DNA from 4 places in the Embleya sp. NPDC020886 genome. Region 2 is predicted to be linked to each of the others. Evidence: riboswitches for the same ligand, from Rfam matches in the RefSeq annotation. Region 2 holds a riboswitch; each other region holds the start of a gene.
The links. A riboswitch is a leader RNA that binds a small molecule or an ion and turns the genes downstream of it on or off. The one in region 2 is predicted to bind cobalamin.
Positions count from the first base shown of each region.

Region 1: another riboswitch for cobalamin. It lies ahead of metE (5-methyltetrahydropteroyltriglutamate--homocysteine S-methyltransferase); the one in region 2 lies ahead of ACH4U8_RS44970 (ribonucleoside-diphosphate reductase subunit alpha).
Region 3: another riboswitch for cobalamin. It lies ahead of ACH4U8_RS26920 (cob(I)yrinic acid a,c-diamide adenosyltransferase); the one in region 2 lies ahead of ACH4U8_RS44970 (ribonucleoside-diphosphate reductase subunit alpha).
Region 4: another riboswitch for cobalamin. It lies ahead of ACH4U8_RS29450 (flagellar hook-length control protein FliK); the one in region 2 lies ahead of ACH4U8_RS44970 (ribonucleoside-diphosphate reductase subunit alpha).

Region 1 covers NZ_JBIRRX010000005.1:443,919-449,086, reverse strand. Annotated here, with positions in the region: gene metE (5-methyltetrahydropteroyltriglutamate--homocysteine S-methyltransferase) at 1-1,645, opposite strand, end outside; cobalamin riboswitch at 1,821-1,986, opposite strand; gene ACH4U8_RS21080 (LacI family DNA-binding transcriptional regulator) at 2,848-3,849, opposite strand; gene ACH4U8_RS21075 (amidase) at 4,040-5,168, shown strand, end outside.
Region 2 covers NZ_JBIRRX010000029.1:13,945-19,112, forward strand. Annotated here, with positions in the region: gene ACH4U8_RS44965 (ribonucleotide-diphosphate reductase subunit beta) at 1-58, opposite strand, end outside; gene ACH4U8_RS44970 (ribonucleoside-diphosphate reductase subunit alpha) at 76-2,394, opposite strand; cobalamin riboswitch at 2,470-2,720, opposite strand; gene ACH4U8_RS44975 (hypothetical protein) at 2,854-3,042, opposite strand; gene mug (G/U mismatch-specific DNA glycosylase) at 3,154-3,729, opposite strand; gene ACH4U8_RS44985 (GNAT family N-acetyltransferase) at 3,810-4,634, opposite strand; gene ACH4U8_RS44990 (VOC family protein) at 4,763-5,140, shown strand.
Region 3 covers NZ_JBIRRX010000008.1:169,286-174,453, forward strand. Annotated here, with positions in the region: gene ACH4U8_RS26910 (DUF5708 family protein) at 256-468, shown strand; gene ACH4U8_RS26915 (Ig-like domain-containing protein) at 595-1,332, opposite strand; cobalamin riboswitch at 1,577-1,704, shown strand; gene ACH4U8_RS26920 (cob(I)yrinic acid a,c-diamide adenosyltransferase) at 1,765-2,355, shown strand; gene ACH4U8_RS26925 ((2Fe-2S)-binding protein) at 2,331-3,146, shown strand; gene ACH4U8_RS26930 (hypothetical protein) at 3,490-4,362, shown strand; gene ACH4U8_RS26935 (phosphotransferase) at 4,406-5,168, opposite strand, start outside.
Region 4 covers NZ_JBIRRX010000009.1:263,599-268,766, forward strand. Annotated here, with positions in the region: gene ACH4U8_RS29440 (FAD-dependent monooxygenase) at 1-1,080, opposite strand, end outside; gene ACH4U8_RS29445 (LodA/GoxA family CTQ-dependent oxidase) at 1,181-3,187, opposite strand; cobalamin riboswitch at 3,478-3,621, shown strand; gene ACH4U8_RS29450 (flagellar hook-length control protein FliK) at 3,747-4,277, shown strand; gene ACH4U8_RS29455 (peptidase) at 4,379-5,168, opposite strand, start outside.

The DNA of each region.
Region 1 (5,168 bases), on a different contig from region 2:
CGGTCATCGCTTCCGGGCGGGAGATGTCGCCGGCCAGGATCGGCGGGCGCACGTAGCGGGTGCCGTACGACTGGACCCAACCGTGTCGGGTGGCCACGTAGCCGGCGAGCTGTTCGGCGAAGTACTGGACCATGTCGTTGCGTTCGGCCTCGCCGTGCACCAGGACGTCGATGCCCGCCTTCTCCTGGAAGGCGACGACATCGCGGATCTCGGATTCGATGCGTTCCTCGTAACCGGCACTGTCGATGCGTCCCGCGCGCAGATCGGCGCGGGCGGTGCGCAGTTCGGCGGTCTGCGGGAAGGAGCCGATGGTGGTCGTGGGCAACAACGGCAGGCCCAGGTGGGCGCGTTGGGCCGCGGCTCGCTCGGGATAGGGCTTGCTGCGGCGCGCGTCCGTGTCGGTGACCGCGGCGGCGCGGGCGCGTACGGCGGGGTCGTGGGTGAGCGCGGAGGTCCTGCGGGCGGCCAGGTCGGCCCGGTTGGCGGCGAGGTGGGGCGCGATGGTGTCGGTGCCCCGGCCGAGGCCGCGCGTCAGGGTGACGATCTCGTCGGTCTTCTGCCGGGCGAAGGCGAGCCAGCGGGCGATCTGCGGGTCGACGTCGCGTTCGGCGTCGGCGTCCAGCGGCACGTGCAACAACGAGCAGGAGGCGGCGACGTCGACCCGGTCGGCCAGGCCCAGCAGTATGCCGAGCGTGGTCAGCGACTTGCCGAGATCGTTGATCCATACGTTGCGGCCGTCCACGACACCGGCGACCAGACGTTTCCCGGGCAGCCCGCCGACCGCGGCCAGCGCGTCGAGGTTGGCGGCGGCGGCCCCGGTGAAGTCCAGCGCCAGGCCCTCGATCGGCGCCCGGGCCAGGATCGGCAGCGCCTCGCCGAGGCGGTCGAAGTACGAGGCCACCAACAGCTTGGGCCGGTCGGTGCGGCCGCCGAGATCGCGGTAGACCCGCTTGGCGGCGTTCAGTTCGGCGAAGCTGCGGTCCTGGACCAGGGCGGGCTCGTCGAGCTGCACCCACTCGGCGCCGGCGGCACGCAGGTCGGCGAGCAGCCGGGCGTACACCGGCAACAGCCGGTCCAACAGGGTCAGCGGCTCGAAGTCGGCCGCGACCCCCGGCGCGGGCTTGGCAAGCAGGAGGTAGGTGAGCGGGCCCACCAACACCGGGCGGGCGGTCAGGCCGAGCGCGACGGCCTCCTCGAACTCGGCCACCTGTTTGGCGGAGTTCGCCTCGAAGACGGTGTCCGGCCCGAGTTCGGGCACGAGGTAGTGGTAGTTCGTGTCGAACCACTTGGTCATCTCGAGCGGCGCCACGTCCTGCGTGCCACGCGCCATCGCGAAGTAGCCGTCCAAGGCGTCGACTTCGACGGCGGCGCGGTGACGGGCCGGGATCGCACCCACGGCCACGCTGGTGTCGAGGACGTGGTCGTACAGCGAGAAGTCGCCGGTGGGTACCTCGTGGATGCCCGCCTGGGCGAGGCGTTCCCAGTTGGCGCGGCGCAGTTCGGCCGAGGCGTCCCGAAGCGCCTGCGCATCGATGCGGCCGGCCCAGTAGCCCTCGATGGCCTTCTTCAGCTCCCGATTCGGGCCCTGGCGGGGATAGCCGTACACGGTGGCACGGGCCGCCGCGGCTGCGGACTTGGTGGTCACGGAACTCTCCTTCGCGAGCCTGTCGACAAGATCCCGGGACGGATCGCAGGCACGAAGGGAATGGCAAACCACACGGGTCACGTCGGTGTACTCCCGCACGTGTCCCACCGGTTGTCCGCCGACCCGCCCACGAGGTCACCGAGATCACCGTGCGCATCGGCGGCGCACGGGCAGTGGCAGGTCTTCGGACTCGCGGGCACATCCGCCAAGGGCGGACACCTACTGGCCGTCGCTTCCCGGACCCGAGTCGGGTCCAGTGCTGTTTGACGGCGGTCGTTCCCACTCACCGCTGCGGGGCAGTCCCGGATTCACACCGGGTTCCCTCTTACGACGCGCCTACCCGGATGGCAGGGCGAACCGACTGCGTGCGACAGCTTAGCCGGCCGAGGGCGCCGCGGGGAGCCACCGCACGAGCCGGATGGGGCGACCACGCGCCGAAGACGCGGACAACGGCCGGCGACGCATCGGTGGGGCCGGTGTTCGCGATCCGGTGTCGTGTTCGTTCCGACCGCCGACCGGTGGGGAGGACCCGGCGCGGCGGTGACCCTTCGCCGCGGCGCCGAAGTGCCTGGGCCGGCCGGTTTCCACCACACGGGGAGCCCCACACTCGGGGCTCCCCGCCTGCGGCCGGCACCGGGGCCGGGTCAGGGGACGCACGGGGGAGGGGGAGTGGAGTGGTGAAGGAGGGGTTCAGCGGGAACGGGGTTCCGGCCGCGCCCCATACGGACTGCCGGGTGGCGAGCGGGTCGGGGGCGCCGCAGCCTTGAGCCGGTCCACTGTGTCCTCGAAGGTGGCCTCCTCGACGCCGGCCGCGGCCAGGGCGAGTGCGGACTGCATCGTGTTGGGCGGTTCGGGCGTCGTCGAGCTACCGGTGGCCGGGATGAACTTGCCGCCGCTGCCGTCGCCGGCGAACCGGGAGGCCGGCCGGCGGGCACCGTAATCGGCGGCCGTGGTGGGGACGTTGGTGGCGGGGTGGCGGGGTGGCGGGGTGGCGGGGTGCCGTGGGCTGTGAGCAACCAGGCCGTCATGACCAGGGCGAGCCCGGGGGCTGTCGCCGCAATGCGAGATTTGGCGCCAATACGTGAGATATCAAGGCAAGTCGTAGTGTGCGGGGAGTGACGCGACGCAGCACGTTCCGCAGTCGGCGCCTGCCGGCATCGGCCTTGGGCGGGAAGCACTCGAACGGGCGGCACGCGGTTGGTTCAGTGGCCACCCTGGGTCGAGGCCCGGGTGCGCAGTTTCCATGGGTGGAGGCGGACGGTGTCGGGTGGGGTGCGGTCGGCCAGAATGTCGCACAGGAGTTCGGCGCAGGCCTGCCCATAGTCGGCGGGGCGCAAGTCCACGGCGGTGATCGGCGGGTTGCCGGTGCGGGTGGCGGTGCCGTCGACGCAGGAGGCGACGAGCAGGTCCGCGCCGGGAGTTCGACCGAGGGCGCGGGCGCCGTGCAGGACGCCGGGAGCGGCTCCGTCGGGGCCGCACACCACCGCGTCGATGTCCGGTTCCGCGGTGAGCAGGTCCCTGGCGGCTTCGGCCGCCTGTGCGGGGGTCGCCGCGAACGGGACGGTGCGTACGGTGACCGGGACGCCGTGCGGCGTTCCCCACGCGTCGGCGCTCACTCGCAGGGTTTGGGCCCACGCCGAGTCGCCCCCCGGGGCGAGCAGCGCCGGTCGCCGCGCGCCGCGTTCGCGCAGGTGGTCCAGGACCGCGGCGAGCGAGGCGGCGTTGTCGCACACCACGGCACCGATCGGGGCGCGGCTGGGGCCGAGGTAGCGCTCGCCGGTGACGACCGGGACGCCCGCGTCGAGGAGTTTCGGGACGGCCGGGTCGGAGCCGTCGGGGTCGATGACGAGGAGACCGTCGACTCGGGAGGCGACCCGTCCGGAACTGCCCGTGGGCCCGCCGAGCAGGACGACGTCGAGCCCGTCGTGCTGGGCGCGCTCGACGGCTCCGAAGGCGAGGTCCAGGTAGTAGTCGAGCCGGGTCGCGGTCCGGGGGAGGTAGAGGCCGAGCGCCCCCGCGTCGGCGCGGCGCAGACGGCGGGCGGCGCTGTTGGGGCGGTAGCCGAGCGCGTCCGCCGTCTCGCGGACCCGGGCGCGGGTGGCCTCGGCCACGCGTCCGGAGCCTTGCAGGGCGTCCGAGGCGGTGCTCCGGGACACGCCGGCGGCGCGTGCCACGTCGATCAGGGTCACGATGCGGGCGTTCACAACCACGGAGTCTAGATGTCCGGCCCAGGGTTTGCCGGATCGATCCGGCAGCACCTAGGCTCGCCCTGTGCCGGATCGATCCGGCACGGACGTGGGATGCCGTTCGCCCGCCCGGGTTCGGGGCACGGCTTCGACCCCGCGTACCGGTTTACCGAGGCCGCCGAACCGAACCAGCCAGGAGGCACCCCGCATGACCCGCGGATTCGACGTCGTGGAGACCGGCATCGCCGACCTGCGGGTGGCGCTGGAGAAAGGCCAGACCACGGCGGTCGACCTGCTCGACGCCTATCTCGCGCGGATCGCGGCCTATGACCGGCCCGGCACCGCCACCGCGCTCAACGCGGTCGTCGTGACCAACCCGAACGCCCACGCCGACGCCGCGGCCTCCGACGCCCGCCGGGCGCGTGGCGAGAGCCTCGGCCCGCTGGACGGCATCCCGTACACGGCGAAGGACAGCTACCTCGCGAAGGGACTGACGGCGGCGGCCGGTTCGCCGGCGTTCGAACGCCTGGTCGCCCGGTGCGACGCGTTCGCCATCGAGCGACTGCGGGCCGCCGGGGCCGTGCTCATCGGGCTGACCAACATGCCGCCCATGGCCAACGGCGGCATGCAGCGCGGCGTGTACGGCCGCGCCGAAAGCCCCTACAACGCCGACTGGCTGACCAGCGCCTACGGCTCCGGATCGTCGAACGGATCGGGCACCGCGACGGCGGCGTCCTTCGGCGCGTTCGGCCTCGGGGAGGAGACCTGGTCGTCGGGCCGCGCCCCTGCCTCCAACAACGCGCTGTGCGCCTACACACCCAGCCGCGGCGTCATCTCGGTACGCGGCAACTGGCCGCTCGTACCGACCATGGACGTCGTGGTCCCGCACACCCGCACCATGGCCGACCTCCTCGAACTCCTCGACGTCGTCGTCGCCGACGACCCGCAGACCCGCGGCGACCTGTGGCGTTCCCAGCCGTGGATACCGCTGCCCGCGGCGTCCCGGATACGCCCGCTCTCCTACCCGGCCCTGGCGCCGGCGGATGCGACCGCGGCCCGCGCCACGCTCGCCGGCCGGCGGATCGGCGTGCCCCGCATGTACATCAACGCCGACCCCGACGCCGGGACGAACCCCCGCGGCGGCATCGGCGGCCCGACCGGGCAACGCATCCGGACACGCGCGTCGGTCATCGCCCTGTGGGAGGCCGCGCGCCGCGACCTGGAGGCCGCGGGCGCCGAGGTGGTCGACGTCGACTTCCCCGCCGTGACCAACTACGAGGCCGACCGCCCCGGCGCGCCGTCGCTGCCCACCAGGGGCCTCGTCGACCCCGCGTTCC
Region 2 (5,168 bases):
CCGCGCGGTACTTCTCGTAGAAGTCCGGATACTGCATCGGACGCAGCGTGAGGTTCATTCCGGGATCGAGCAGGCTCACGTGCACGCCTCACAGGCTTCGGGGTTCTCCAGCGAGCAGGCGATGACCTCGAGGTCCGAGATCTCCTCGACCGGTGCGGCCGCCGCCTGGGCCGGCACGGTCGCCTGCTGGATCCGCGTCGCGGGGCGCGAACGCAGGTAGTACGTGGTCTTCAGGCCGGTCGACCACGCGTAGCGATACATCGAGGACAGCTTGCCGATGGTCGGGTCGGCCATGAACAGGTTCAGCGACTGCGACTGGTCGATGTACGGCGAACGAGCCGCCGCCAGGTCGATCAGCGCGCGCTGCGGAAGCTCCCACGCGGTGCGGTACAACTCGCGCACGTCGTCCGGGAGTTCGGCGATGCCCTGGACCGAGCCCTCGGCACGCTTGATCCGGTCGCGGACCTGCGGGGTCCACAGGCCGCGGGCCTTGAGCTCGCGCACCAGGTAGGCGTTGATCTGGAGGAACTCGCCGGACAACGTCTCGCGCTTGAACAGGTTCGACACCTGCGGCTCGATGCACTCGTAGGCGCCCGCGATCGAGGCGATCGTCGCGGTCGGCGCGATCGCCACCAGCAGCGAGTTGCGCAACCCGTGCTCGGCCACCCGGGTGCGCAGCGCGTCCCAGCGCTTGGTCTGCGTGGGGTACACGCCCTCCCACAGGTCCGGCTGGAGCCGACCGCGCGCGGCGTGCGTCTCGGCGTAGGCCGGGTGCGGGCCGTGCACCTCGGCGAGCGCCGAGGAGGTCTCCAGCGCGGTGAGGTAGATCTCCTCGGAGATCAGCGTGGACAACTCGCGCGCCTCGGCCGAGTCGAACGGCAGGCCGAGCGTGAAGAACACGTCCTGCAGGCCCATCAGACCCAGACCCACCGGACGCCAGCGCGGGTTGGACGCGGCGGCCTGCTCGGTCGGGTAGTAATTGATGTCGATCACGCGGTCCAGGAAGACCACCGCGGTGCGGACCGTCGCGCGCAGCTTGTCCCAGTCCATGCCCTCCCCGGCGACCACGTGCGCGCCGAGGTTGACCGAGCCGAGGTTGCACACGGCCGTCTCGCCGTCGCTGGTGACCTCCAGGATCTCGGTGCACAGGTTGGACAGGTGCACCACGTTGCCCGGCTCCGCGGCCTGGTTGCAGGTGCGGTTGGCGGCGTCCTTGAAGGTCATCCAGCCGTTGCCGGTCTGCGCGAGCGTGCGCATCATCCGGGCGTACAGGTCGCGGGCGGGCAACTGCCGGACGAACCGGCCGTCCCGCTCGGCGGCTTCGTAGACCTTGTCGAACTCGGCGCCCCACAGGTCCGGCAGTTCGGGCAGCTCGTTCGGGTCGAACAGCGACCAGACGCCGTCCTCCTCGACCCGGCGCATGAACAGGTCCGGCACCCAGTTGGCCAGGTTGAGGTTGTGCGCGCGGCGCGCGTCCTCGCCGGTGTTCTCGCGCAGTTCGAGGAACTCCAGGATGTCCGGGTGCCAGGTCTCCAGGTAGACGCAGGCCGCGCCCTTGCGCCGGCCGCCCTGGTTGACCGCGGCCACCGACGAGTCGAGCGTCTTGAGCCACGGCACGATGCCGTTGGAGTGCCCGTTGGTGCCCCGGATCAGCGAGCCGCGCGAACGCACCCGCGACCAGGCCACACCGATGCCGCCGGCGAACTTCGACAGCCGGGCGATCCGCCCGTACATCTCGTAGATCGACTCCAGCTCGTCCTTGGGCGAGTCGAGCAGGTAGCACGAGGACATCTGGGTGTGCACCGTGCCGGAGTTGAACAACGTCGGCGAACTGGGCAGGTAGGCCAGCGAGGACATCAGCCGGTAGAAGCCGATCGCCTCGCCGGGCTCCTGGGCCAGGCCGCATGCGACGCGCAGCAGGAAGTGTTGCGGCGTCTCGACCACCTTGCGCGAGACCGGGTGGCGCAGCAGGTAGCGGTCGTACACGGTGCGCAGGCCGAAGTACTCGAACCGGCGGTCGCCCTCGACGTCCACGGCGGCGTCCAACTCGGCGGCGTGCCGCGCGACGAACGCCGCAGTCTCCGCACCGATGATGCCCTCCCGGCGGCCCAGCGCGATGCCGGCGCTGAACGAACCGGCGCCGGCCTCGAACGCCTCGTCGGCGATCCGGCCGGCGAGCAGGCGCGCGGCGAGCCGCGAGTAGGCGGGCTCCTCGGCGATCAGTTCGGCGGCGGTACGCACCGCCAGGTCCGCGGCGGCGGCCCGGTCCGCGCCCTCGTTCAGACCCGCGACGACCCGGCGGACGACCCGATCCGGATCGACCTCCGGCAGATCGCGCGCCTGGGTGCGCACCAGGGTCGCCAGTTGCTCCTCGGGGCTTTCGTCGATCCGCATCCGGGTCGTGCCCACGCTGTCCACAACGGTCACGTGCTCTCTCCTCGCGAGCTCGTACGTACAGTGACCCCGCGCCCGAGGGCACGGGCAGCCGGCAGGTATTCGGACTCGCGGGCATGCCGGGGCACCACCGGGCACGACGTGCTCGGCGGACCGCGGAGTTCCCCATGGTCGTCGGGCCCCGAATGCCTCTCGGCGTTCGGTGCTCCAGGACGACGTTCGTTCCCGCTCACCGTTGCGGGGCAGTCCCGGCTTCGCACCGGGTTCCCTCTTGCCTCGCCGTTCCGCTGAACTCGGAACGGCGAACCAGCTACGTCGCAGAGCATATATGTAGTGGCGGGGTGGTCGTCGCACCCCCAGGTGTTGTGTCGTGTCGCGGTTCTCGACGTACCACGGACCGCCGCCGGGGCGGCGGTGGGGTGGTTCGCCCCGGGACGCGTGGGACGCGCGGTGCGCGGATCAGGGGCGACCGGTGCGCGGCCCGGGCCGGGCCGGGCGCGCGTGCCGGGCCGGTCGGTCGTGCGGTCGGTCCACCGGTCGCGGCACCTCCCGACCCGAGTCGCGCCACTCGGCGACCAACGCCTCGTAAACGGGGGTCTCGAACGTCTCGGTGGGCCACGGCCCGAACGGGGCTCGCAGGATCTTCATGCCGACCCAACCGTGCAAGACGGCGTGAAGTAACCACCAACCGGGTGATGCCACTCGGTCGGTTGACGTGTCGACTCGGATACAGGTCGTCGAAACGGCCCGACCCGCCCGTCACGCGGGCGGCGCGTCGCCCGGTCCGGGTGGGGCCGCCGAATCCGGGCCCGGGTCCGGATCGCTCGCCACCCGCAGTTCGGCGAACGCCTCGGCCAGCGCCGCCGCCGTCCAGTGCGCGTTCAGGCCGCTGGGATTGGGCAACACCCAGATCCCGGTGTCGCCGATCGTCTCGGGCTGCCGGCCGACCACCGCCTTGGGCCGGCCGAAGCCGGTCCGGTACGCACCGATGCCCAGCACCGCCAGCCAGGCCGGTCGGTACGCGTGCACCCGGGCGGTGAGCGCCGCGCCGCCCGCCCGGTACTCGTCCTTGGTCAACTCGTCCGCGCGGGCGGTGGTGCGGGCCACCACGTTGGTGATGCCGAGGCCGAGCGCGAGCAACCGCTGCTGCTCGGTCGGCGCGAGCAGCCGGGGCGTGAACCCGCTCGCGTACAGCGCGGGCCAGAACCGGTTCCCGGGCCGGGCGAAGTGCCGGTCGGTGGCCCCGGACCACAGGCCCGGGTTGATCCCGCAGAACAACACCCGAAGGTTGGGCCCGATCACGTCCGGGATGCTCCGGCCGTGTGCGGCGGCCATCTCGGCGGCGGTGGGATTGCGGCCCGGCGGGATCGGCAGCACGAGCGGCCGCTCGGGAGCCGGCTCGGGTTCCGGCCCGCTCACGGCGCGTCCGCGATCATCGAGGTGCCCACCGACCGGAAGCCGAGCCGGCCGTACATCCGGGCCACGTCCTCGTCGCCCGCGGACAGGAACACCGTCTCGCTCCCGTCGTCGAGCGCGTGCCCGGCCAGTTCCCAGGTCACCGCCGCCGCGAGGCCGCCGCGTCGGGCCGCGGGGAGGGTGGCCACGCCGACGATCTCGGTGGTGTCGTACAGATGCTGGTAGCTGCCCACGCACAACGGTCCGGTCGGGCCGTACGCGGCGTACATCACCGTCTCGCCGGAGCGCAGCCGCTCGTTGAGGTAGGACAGCAGGTCCGGGTCCTGGCCCAGGGCGGCGGTGTCCCGCTCGGTCGGACCGTCGGTGCCGGACGCGGTGCCCGGATTCGCGAAGCCGACCGCCGCGACGCTGTGCACGATCGCCAGGTCGGTCGCGTCCGCCCGGATCCGACGCACCGTCACCAGGTCCGGCAGGAACGGTCGTTCGGCGGGGCGTTCGGCGGGATCGAGCACCATCAGCGGGTGCTCGTGCACATGCAACTCGGCCTCGATCGCGGCCGCGCGCAGCGCGGGGGTGGTCTCGTCGACCCATTCGAACGACTCGGGCACTTTCAACTCTCTCTGTCGTGCCCGCACCGCGCGTACATCCGCGGCGGTGGGCTCGACGGAGCCGCCGAGCGTGGGACGTGCGTACCGGGGCCAGCCCTGGCCATCCCGGACGAACAGGGTCAGTCCGCCGAATGTCTCCGCGTGAGCGGCCCGACGTGCGACCGCGTCGTAGAACGTCTCCAGATGTGCGCGCACCTCGGCGGCGGACTTCGGCATGCGGGCCAGTGTGACACGAACACCCTTTTCGCCACCGGCGGAGGCCGCGCCGGCGACGCAACGAGCGGCCGCGCCCGCGGGCGGTAATCCCGTTGGCCCGCTCGATCCCGCGGCACACGATGGCGGGCATGGCCATTTCGCTGCATCACATCGTGATCGACGCACACGACCTGCCCGGCCTCGCCCGCTTCTGGGCCGACGTGCCGGGATGGGAGATCCTGTCGGAGCGCGAGCGCGAGGTGGTCGTCGGGACCGAGCCGGGCGCGCCGATCGGCATCTGTTTCATGCCGGTGACCGAGGTCAAGGCGGTCAAGAACCGGCTGCACCTGGACCTGACCCCGGGCGCCGGACCCGGCGAGCGCGAGGCGGAGATCGAGCGGATCCTCGCCCTCGGCGCCCGCCGCGTGGACGTCGGCCAGACCGGCGACGAGTCGTGGACGGTGCCGGCCGACCCCGAGGGCAACGAATTCCGTGTCGTGCGAGCCGAACGCACCCTGATCGGATGAGCGTCGCCGCGCTCGATCACGGAGACCC
Region 3 (5,168 bases), on a different contig from region 2:
CGTGTACGGCACCGGGTCCAACGCTAGGAGCGCGAATCGCCCCTGCCCATGGGGTCGGCCACCGTCCGAGGGTGGGGCCGGCCCCACCTGTGCCCCCGGCGGGCCGGGTCCGCCGAAGCCGCTCGCGGGCCGGAAATCGGGCCCCGCCTGGGCCGAAGTGTGTACGCCGGGTCGTCCTCGCGGAGGGCGTGCCGGCCCCGGCCCCGGACCTAGCCTCGTAGGCATGTCCGCAGGTCGAGTGGAGGAGGGAAGAACATGACGAAGGCACGCGGTTCGTTGACGGCCGGCCTGGCGAGCGCGCTGGTGGGCGCGGCCCTGAAGCTGTTCGCGGACGACGTCGACACACCCGTGATCGCGCTCGGGAAGATCGGCGTCGTGCTGCTGATCGTCGGCATCGCCGAAGTGCTGTACGGGCTCTACCGGTTGACCCGCGAGGCCGGGGAGGCCCGGGAGGCCCGAAAGCCCTGACCGGGTGCGCCGAGCGCGGCGAACGGCCCGGTGATCGGGTCCCGACTGCTTCCCGGTCGCTTCCCGATCGCTTCAGTGATCGGTTCGGTGACCGGCCCGGCAATCGGCCCGCCGATCACCACCCGTTCAGCGCACCTGCCGCCGCCCCGGCCGACGGTGCGCCACCCAACCCAGGATGCCCGCGCCGAGCAACGCCGAGCCCAGGAAGGCCGACAGCAACAGTCCGCCGCCCGAATCGTGCCCGCCCTGCCGCGTCACGGCCGCCGGCGCCCGCAGTTCGTCGACGCCGCGATGCACGCCGAGCCGGCCCGTCCTCGGCTCGACCGCCCGTTCCGCCGCTCCCGGATCGGCCGCCACGTCGATCCGCACGGTCGCGGTGGCCTGGCGGCCGAGCCGGTCGACGATCGTGTAGTGGAAGCCGTCGCGCCCGGCGAAGCCCGGCCCCGGCGTGTAGCGCAACACGGCCTCCGTCGTGCCCTCGTCCGGAGCGCCCTCGACGTCGAGGACCAGACCGTGCTCGGGATTGGTGTGCGACACCAGGGCCAGCCCCTCACCGGTGTCGCCGGCCAGCACCGGGACGTCCACCGACTGCCCGGCGCGAGTGCCGACCCGATCCGTGACGGCCCGCGGCGCGGCCGGCATCGGCGCTCCGAACCCGCCGTTCGGCCGTACCCGGTCGACACGCGAGCCCGGAGCGGAGTCGCCGGCCGGGCCGGCGACCACGGGCGGCAGCGACGGGATGGGCACCACGGCAACGGCGGGGCACCCGGCGCCCACACCGAACAACACCGCGCAACACACGAGCACCACACCGACTCGACGCATCCGGACGGCCGGTTCGGGTGTTCCGGAAACCGTGGCCACACAATCCTCCGGCACTCTGGTCCGGACACGGCCGGATCTGGGATGGGTCGGCCGGCGCCCGCCGGATCCGATGCCGGCCGAGGGAGCCGCTCTCGAACCCCGATCCTGTGCGCAGTGCCCACCGGTTCGCGACGCGGCACGCGGAGCGGCGGCGAGCTTCACCCACAAGCGTGGACCGACCGGGCCCGACAGTGGACCCGGCCCGGCGCGCGTGTCATGGTGGGAGGCGCTATGCGACGGCGGTACGAGGAAGTCGGTGTGAATCCGACGCGGTCCCGCCACTGTGATCGGGGAGCGACTCCCACACCGGCCACGACCCCGCGACGGGGTGGGAAGGCCGGGAGGAGCGAAGAGCCGAGAGCCAGGAGACTCACGTCGTCGCCACCTCACCAACCGGGGCGGATTTCCCCGAGAGAGGCCGGTGCTGCCGCCATGTCCTTGGTACTGAGCCGGATCTACACCCGTACCGGCGATGCCGGTACCACCGCGCTGGGCGACAACTCCCGGACGTGCAAGACCGATCCGAGGTTGGCGGCCTACGCCGACACGGACGAGACCAACGCGGCGATCGGGGTCGTGCTCGCGCTCGGCGACCCGGAGCCGCAGACCCGTGCGGTGTTGGCCCAACTGCAACACGACCTGTTCGACGTCGGCGCGGACCTGTGCGCGCCGATCGCCGAAGGCGACACCCGGCTGCGGATCACCGAGGCCGACGTGGCCCGGCTGGAGGAGCACTGCGACGCGTTCAACGCGGAACTCCCCACGCTGCGCTCGTTCGTCCTGCCCGGCGGCAGCCCTGCCGCGGCCCTGCTGCACGTGGCCCGCACCGCGGCCCGGCGCGCCGAACGTTCGACCTGGGCGCTGATCGAGGCGGACGAACCGGCGGCGGGTGGGTCCGCGACGGTGAACCCGCTCACCGCGCGCTACCTCAACCGGCTGTCCGACCTGCTGTTCGTGCTCGCCCGACGGGCCGACGCGGGTGGCGCGGGTGATCTGCTGTGGCGTCCGGGCGACAACCGCTGAGCGGTTCGGCGGCACGGCCCGGGGTCGGCGACGCGATGGCCCGAGTCGCCGAGGTGGGGCCCTACTTCGTGCTGCGGACCGGAGCGATCGCCGACGGCGCGGGCTTTCGGCCGTTGGTCGAGTTGTACGACCGCGCCGCGCCCGACGCGTGGGCGGCCCGGGTGGAGTACGTGCGGGGCCGGTTGCGCACCGACGAGCCGCGGGTCGCCGCGTCGATCCTGTACCTGGGCGTGGCCTCGCGGTTGTGGTCGGTGGCGCTCGGCGCGGCGGTGCTCGGTCGGGTCGTGCCGGACCTGGACCCGGTCCGGACGCACTGGCGCTTCCCGGCGAGCGGTGCGATCGAACTGTGGGCGCCGGATCCGATCCCGACGCCGGTGCTCGCAAACCGGGCCGGGATCGACCGGGTGTACGCCGCGGTGATGACCGCGCACCTGGTGCCGCTGGCCCGGGCCACTCGGGCGGTGGTGCCGATCGCGGAGCGCCTGCTGGCCGGCAACGCCGCGTCGGCGCTGGTGGGTGCGGCCCGGGTGCTGCACCGGCACCCGGCGCCGGACGAGCCGGAGCTCGTGACGACGACCCGGTCGTTCGCCGACGGTCTGTTGGCCACGGGCCTGCTGCGAGGGAGTGGGCTGCACGGCGCCCTGGGCGCGTTCCGGCGCACCACGTGCTGCCTGTACTACCGGATTCCCGGCGGCGGTACGTGCGGCGACTGCGTCTTCCATGACAAGCCGCCGCAACCGACCCGGGTCCGGATCGGGTCGTCGGCGCGCGGGCGTGACGGCGCACACTGACCGCGTACGATCGCCCGCTCGGCCCCCGGGACGCGCTCCGGATCCGGCCGAGCGGGTGATCCATCGGACACGCCGCCGCGCATCCGGGTGACATTCCCGGATCTGCGGCGCGGACTTTCCTAGCCTCGTCCCGGAGACACCGATTCCGGCATCGACGCACCGAACGCCGGGACCGTGTCCTCGGTCCTGCCGGGTCTGCGCCCCCGGCAGGATCGGGGAGACGGCCCCGGCCGTCGAAGGGCCGCCGAGGACGAATGACCGGCCGTTCGCCGGGCAGACGCAGGGCGCGCGGTCCTCGGCGATGACGCGAGGACATCGAGACCGTGAAGAGGAGTACGCACCGATGAGTACCCCAGGCCGAGAGCCCGGCGGCAGGTCCGCGTCGCGCGAGCCCGACGAGATCGCCGTCGACCCGACCGTGCCACCGCCCGCCGATTCCGTCGTCGAACCCCGCGTGCCGTCCGAGCTTCCCCGGCAGGAGCGCACCCCCGGCCACAAACAGGAGCAAGTGGACCACGCCGTGGAGGAGTTGACCCAGGCCGAGCCGCCCGAGGCGATCCACCGCAAGGTCGGCGAGGCGGCCGAGCGGATCGACCGCGCCGCGCCGCGCACCCGGCGCCGGGCGCAACGGATCGCGGCCGCCGTGGCCGACCGGGCCGAGTCGGCCGAGGACGCGGTCCGCGACCGGGCCGACCAGGCCAAGGAGACCACCCGACACAGGACCGCGCAGGCCAAGGAGGCCGCCGTGCACCGCGCCGAACAGGCCAAGGAGACCGCCGGACATCGCGCCGAACAGGCCAAGGAGGCCGTCGAGCGCCGGGCCGAGCAGGTCAAGGAGGCCGCCGGCCACCGGGCCGAACAGGCCAAGGAGGCCGTCGAGCGCCGGGCCGAACAGGCCAAGGAAGCCGCCGGCCACCGCGCCGAACAGGTCAAAGAGGCCGCCGGCCACCGCGCCGAGCAGGTCAAGGAAGCCGCCGGCCACGGCGCCGCCCGGGCCCGCGAGGTGGCGGGAAACCGGGTCGGCCACGCCAAGGACCGCACCGTCGAGGTCGGCCACGCGGCCGGCAACCAGCTCTTCGACCACACCCCCGACCCGCTCCGGCACGCGAGCCTGGCCGGCGCGGCGGAGGTCCGCAGCCGTCCGATCCCCGCCGCCATCGCCGCGGCGACGACCGTCCTGGTCCTGATCTGGGCGCTCCGCAGGTCGCGCCGATAGGGACGAGGGCGCGACGACCCGCCGGCACCCGGCTCCCGGGCGCTCAGCCGGCCGCCGCCTCCCGCGTCCACATCCGCAACACCCGTCGGGTCGCCTCGTCCGCGCCGGGCCCGTACCTCGCGGGCGCCGTCGCGGCGATCGCGACCCGTACGTCCGCCTCCGACCGCCCCGCGCCCCGCGCGTACTCGGCCGGCAACGCGGCATTGAGCTCCGAGGCCGACTCCGGCTCGGCCGCGTGGGCCAGGATCAACCCGGTCAGGTCCTCGCCCGGCAGCCCGTAGCCCACATGCGACCAGTCCAACAGCACGAAGTCCTCCTCCCGCGCGATCAGATTCACCGGACGCAGATCCAGGTGGCACGGTACGTACGGCAGTTCGGCGGCGCGTTCCGCCAGCGGTCCGACCGGGGACGGGGGTTCGAACAACCAGAGCGGTGCGTCCGGGCGCGGCGCGGCCTGCGCGGCGCCGAGTCGGCGGGCGAAATCGATCCATCGGGGCAGGTCCCACGTGGTCCCGGACCGCCCTCGCACGTAGTCGAGCCACAGCGCCACCGACCCGTCCGGTCGCCGGTCGGCCCGCAACGCCCGGGGCGCGGTCAGCCCGAAGGCGGCGTACACGGTGGGCGCGAAGCCGCTCTCGTACGCCTCGACCTCACGGGCCCAGTAGCGCGGATTGGCGGACGCCGTACCGTCCGGCGTCGCGAGTTTGAGCACCGCGTCGGCGCCGCTGCCGCGCACATGCCAGACGTCGGAGTGCGCGGACAGCGGCGCGGCGCCCAGCGGGGAGCCCAGTTCGGGCGGTACGGAT
Region 4 (5,168 bases), on a different contig from region 2:
GCGTTGTTCGGCTGTGTAGGCGTGGTGGTGGTTGCGGTGGTAGGCGTGGCGTAGGTCGGCGAGGCGGGCTTGGTAGGTGTCGGGCGCGTCCCGGTGGCCTGCGAGATGTGCGTCGACGGTTTGACCGGCGGTGAGGCCGGTGTACAGGGCGGTGAGGATGCCCTGGGCGGACACCGGGTCGAAGGCGGTTGCGGCGTCGCCCGCGGCGATCCAGCCCGGGCCGCAGACCCGGTCCAGGTGGGCGCCGTGTGCGGGGGCCCGGCGCGGGAGTACGGGCGACGGCAGGGGCCACCCGGCCAGTCGTCGGCCGATCTCGGTCGTTTCGGCGAGGCGGGCCCGGAAGCCGGCCGAGTCACCCGCTCGCGCGGTGGGCAGATCGGCGTCGGTGAAGTAGGCCACCAGGCGCCGATTGCCGGGCACCAGCGCGGTGTACCACCAGCCGTCCGGCCCGGATTCGACCACCGTACTCGCGTCGGCGTCGCACGCGGTGGGATCGACCAGGGTCAGGTGCAGCGCGACCAGGGCGTCGTGGGTGTGCCGGCGGGCGCCGCCGCTTCCGGTCGCGACCGCCGCTCGGCGCCCGGTCGCGTCGACGACCCAGTCGCAGCACACCACTTCGCGCCGGTCGGGCCGACCCAGCGGCACCGACCAGGTGCCGTCCGGCCGGCGCATCGGCGCGCCGACCGGGGTGCGCTCGGCCACCTCGGCACCGGCCGCCCGGGCGCCGTCGCGCAGGCGGCGGTCGAACAGCGGGCGATCCAGGTGCCGGCCGGGCCCGTTCGGGTCGTCGATCGCGGAGACCGTGACCGGCTGCGGCGACCCCCACACGGACAGCGTGGCGTAGCAGGGCAGATGGCCCGCCCCGGGTACGTGCTCGCCGACCCCCAGGTCGGCCAGCAGCACCCGGGCCGCCCCCGGCAGCGCCTCGCCGATCGCCGGCGGCCCGCCACCCGCGTCGGCGAGCAGCACCGAACGACCCGCACGTGCCAGCGTGATCGCCGCCGCGGCGCCGGCCGGCCCGCCACCGGCGACCACGACGTCGTACCGCCGCCGGGCCGGCGGCGCCCCGACCCCGGTCACGGGCGAAGTCCGCACGAGCCGACGCCGCTCACCCGCACGGCACCTCCACCGCCACGCCGTTCGCGGGCAGGTCCGTGCCGCCACGCGGATGCGGCTCCCGTCACTGCGAATCCAGGTAGGGATCGATGTTGTCGACGTAGCCCACCGTGACGTCCGCTGCGTGTTGCCCCGTGGCCTCGGCGACATCGCGGATCACCGGCTCGTCGGGGGCCGGTTCCGGGACGTGCACGTTCACCAGGTTGTTGGCGTCCCGGGCCTGGTCGAACGGCGGTTGCGGCGGCGACTCGACCTGCATGCGGGCCGGGAAGCGGCCGTCGCCGACCGTGTAGGGCCGCACTTCGACGATGCCGAGCTTGTACCAGCCGTCGATCATCTGTCGGCGCTGCGCCTCGGGCGTGGTCCCGGTCAGTCCGCGCAACCACACCGCGCGGTGCGTGAACGCGGCCTCGCGATCGCTCGAACCGCCACTGTCCGGCCGGTTGACCTTCTCGTAGTCGCTTTGTTTGAGCACGTGGTTGGGCACCCGTGCGGGCCAGAACGTCGGTACGTACGGGTCGTAACGCGGCCCGAGTCCGGCCTGCGACTCGTAGCCCGCGCGGCAGCCCGCCGTGTCGGTCTGCCAGGGCACCGCCATCCATCGACTGAGGTCACCCGGTCCCTGCGCGTACAGCGGGCCGTCGGGGGCCAGCGCCTTGTCCGGGGTGAGCGTGTTGCCGTAGTCCGGATCGGGATCGCCCTCGGGCCGCGCCCTGATCCGGAACGGCTCGGCGAACATCGTCGCGTGCCGGATCGGCCAGGTCACCTCGATCCCGGGATGGAACGCGTCCGCGACGCAGAAGTCCAACGCGGCCCGATCCAGCAGCCCCGGTTGCGCGGCCGGCGGCGCGTCCTCCACGCGGTGCGGGTAGCCGGCGAACGGCGACGCGTCGAAGTTCCCCTGCGACCAGGCCAGCAGCAGCCGGTCCTGGGTCGGCGACAGTGTCATGTACTGGCGCACCGTCCGAGGCACACTGGCCATGCCGTCGCCGTAGAGCCAGGGCCACGGCATCGGCGACTTGTCGTCGCGGTTGTAGTCGCGCAGCGCGGTGTACACCTGCCGGCGCACCTCGCGATGCTCGATCGCCGGACTGGACAACCGGCGCAACGCCTCGGGGGCGAGGAAGTACTCCGGACCGGCCCAGCCGAATTTGGCCGCGAACCCGGCGTTGACCCACTGGAGTTCGCAGAACCGGCGCAGGATCGGTTCGATGTGCTCGCCGAACGAGACCCGGGCCGGGAACGGCAGTTGGCCGGTGCCGACGAACACGTCGAAGAGCAGGTCGTAGAGGGTGCGTACGGTGCGCAGGTCCGGCGCGAAGTTGGGTGGCGCGACCACCACCCAGGCCGGATCCACCGGCACCGAGACGCCGTCGATGGTGACCGACGCGGTCACCGGCCCATCGGAAATGTCGTCGTACCAACCGTCGTTGTTCGTTACCGAGGCCGGCGGCGTGTGATCGGGCGAGCCGGCGGCGCCGAGCCCGCCGAGCACCACCAGTCGGCCGTGCTCGTCCGTGCGCATCTCGCCCAGCGGGACGTCGACCCGACCCAGGAAACGGCCGCCGGTGAACGGCACCCGCCCACCGGGCGTGGCGTTCAGCGTCTTGCGGCCGGGATCGATCACCAGCGACCGGCGATCGGTGACGCTCGGATTGCGCCGCGCGGACGGCCTGGCCGCCGGATCCCGCGAGTCCGGGATGTCCAGCGGGAGCTGGAACTGGTACCACGCGGCCTTGCGATTGGCCACGTGTACGCCCCAGGTGATCCGGGTGCCCGGGTCGGCGACCGTCACCTCGCGCACCACGTGCCCGTCGGCGGCGTGGCCGTACAGCCGGAATCGGGCCGCCTGGCGCTTGATCGCGCCGTCCGCGTCCTTGGTGAAGCCCGGTGGGGTGGGCTCCGGGTCGGGGGTTTCGGGTCCGTAGTACCAGCCGTCCGGGCGCGTGCTGTTGCCCACGCGCGCAATGCCGATGGCCGGATGGATGCGTACTCGGACGATGCGGTCGTCCGTTCGCCTGTTGCCGTCCCGATCGCTCACAGCACTCCCGTTGCTCTCGTCCGCCCACACCGCCGGGCCCCAGGGGCCCATCCGGGGTGTGCTGGTTCCGACGTGCGATCACACGCCGGGTACGCGCGCAACTCCACGCTGTCCAACCACGATCGCCGAACGCAAGACCCAGTCGGGTGACACCTTCCGGCGGACCCCGGCCGGCCCGGTGCGCCCGATCGGCTCTGCGCCGCCGACCTCGGATCCGCCGTCCGGGTGACGAACGGCACGGTGGGGACCGTGGGTCGACGGTTGTCCGCAGGGTGCGCTCTCTCATACGCTCCGGACGCCGACAGGTTCGTCGGCGCACCGCGATCCGTACGGATCGACTTGCCACAACTGCATGTTCGAAGCCCAGGGGAAGCCGGTCGAAATCCGGCGCTGTCCCGCAACCGTGGGTGGTGATCGACAGGTCGCCACGAGTCGGAATGCCTGGGTTGCTCGATCTCGAAGGCTCCAGGTGTCGTGGACTGCACGCTGAAGCCCGGATTCCGCGGCCGATGCCTGCCTTCGGCCGGATGCCGGGACTCGTCGTTCCCGCCGTCCGCGCCCGCGTCCACCGCACGAAGGGAATCCGTCCGTGAAGCTTTTCCGGAACAAGGGGCGTATCGGCCGACTGGTCGGCGCATTGGCCCTGTTGGTGCTGCCCGCCACCGCGCAGGTCACCGCGGCGGCGCCGAGCGCGTACGCCGTGGACACCACCAAGGGCAGCGCCGGGGTCTGCCCGAGCAACGACGGCGTGACCGTGATCGTCGACTTCCAGGAACTCGGCGGTGCCACGATCGTGCGTTGCGCGCCGGGTGACCAGGCCACCGGACTGGCCGCGCTCAAGAACGCCGGATTCGAGACAGCCGGTACCGCCCGCTGGGGCGAGGCGTTCATCTGTCGGATCGAGAACAAGCCCGGCCCGGCCACCGAACCCTGCCTGAACACGCCGCCGGCCAACGCCTATTGGTCCTACTGGCACGCGCCGAACAACGGCACCTGGACGTACAGCTCGTGGGGTGCGTCCAACCGCAAGCCCCCGCCGGGCAGCTTCGAGGGTTGGTCCTTCGCCAAGGACCGGACCGCGTCGACCAACCCGCCGCCGCGAGTGGCCCCTTCGCGGTAGGTCGATCGAACTCCGGCCCACCCGGGGCACTCGGTGCCCCGGGCCCCGCGTCGTCGCCCGCCCGGATCGGCGAGCGGCGACGCGGGTGTTGCGAATCCTGGTCAGGACGCGGACGACGGGCAGTGCAGGGCCGGCGCGCCCGGCCGGGCCCCGGCGGCGGTCAGGTCGGCGAAGCCGGTGCCGGCCAGGCCCAATACCGCCTGGGCGGTGGCCCGGGTGGCGGTGGCCGGGTCGAACCCGGTCGCGTCGTACGCGATCGCGCCTCGCGTGGCGGGCGGGCCCGAGCAACCCACCTGACGCCCGCCGAGGAACTGCCGCGCGGTCAGCCCCGGCAGCACCCGCCACGAGGAGAGCAGCGCCTGCCCGGCCAGGCCGGTGCTGTTGGCGTTGGACGTGACGGCGCCCGGCGTGGCGAAGCCGCCGTCGGAAAGCTGGTGCGCGACCAGCCAGTTCAGTCCGGCGGCGGCCTCCTGGTGGCGGCCCGTGGCGGCCAGCGCCTGCACGCTCATCGCGGTCGAGTCGGCGTCGGCGGTGCACGTCGCGAGGCCGAAGTTCAGCGGGAAACCGCCGTCGGCGCAGTGCGCGCCGGCCAGGAAGTCGACCGCTGCGGTCGGTGCGCCGGCGGGTGTGCGGTCCAGGGCGAGCAGAGCGAGCGACTGGCTGAAAGCGTTGCTGTAGTCGCCCCACGGCGAGGTGTCGGTGAACCGGCCCGAGGGTTGTTGCAGCGCGCGCAGCCGGGTCGGCAGGTCCACGCCGCCGAAGTTGCCAGGGTTCGTCCCGCGCACTTCGGCCGCGAGCAGCACCTTGGCGGTGGCGCCGGCGTAGGCGTTGGTGGTGCCGTCGCCGATGTAGCCGGACAGGATCTCCGGACGGGCCAGCCACGCGGTGGCC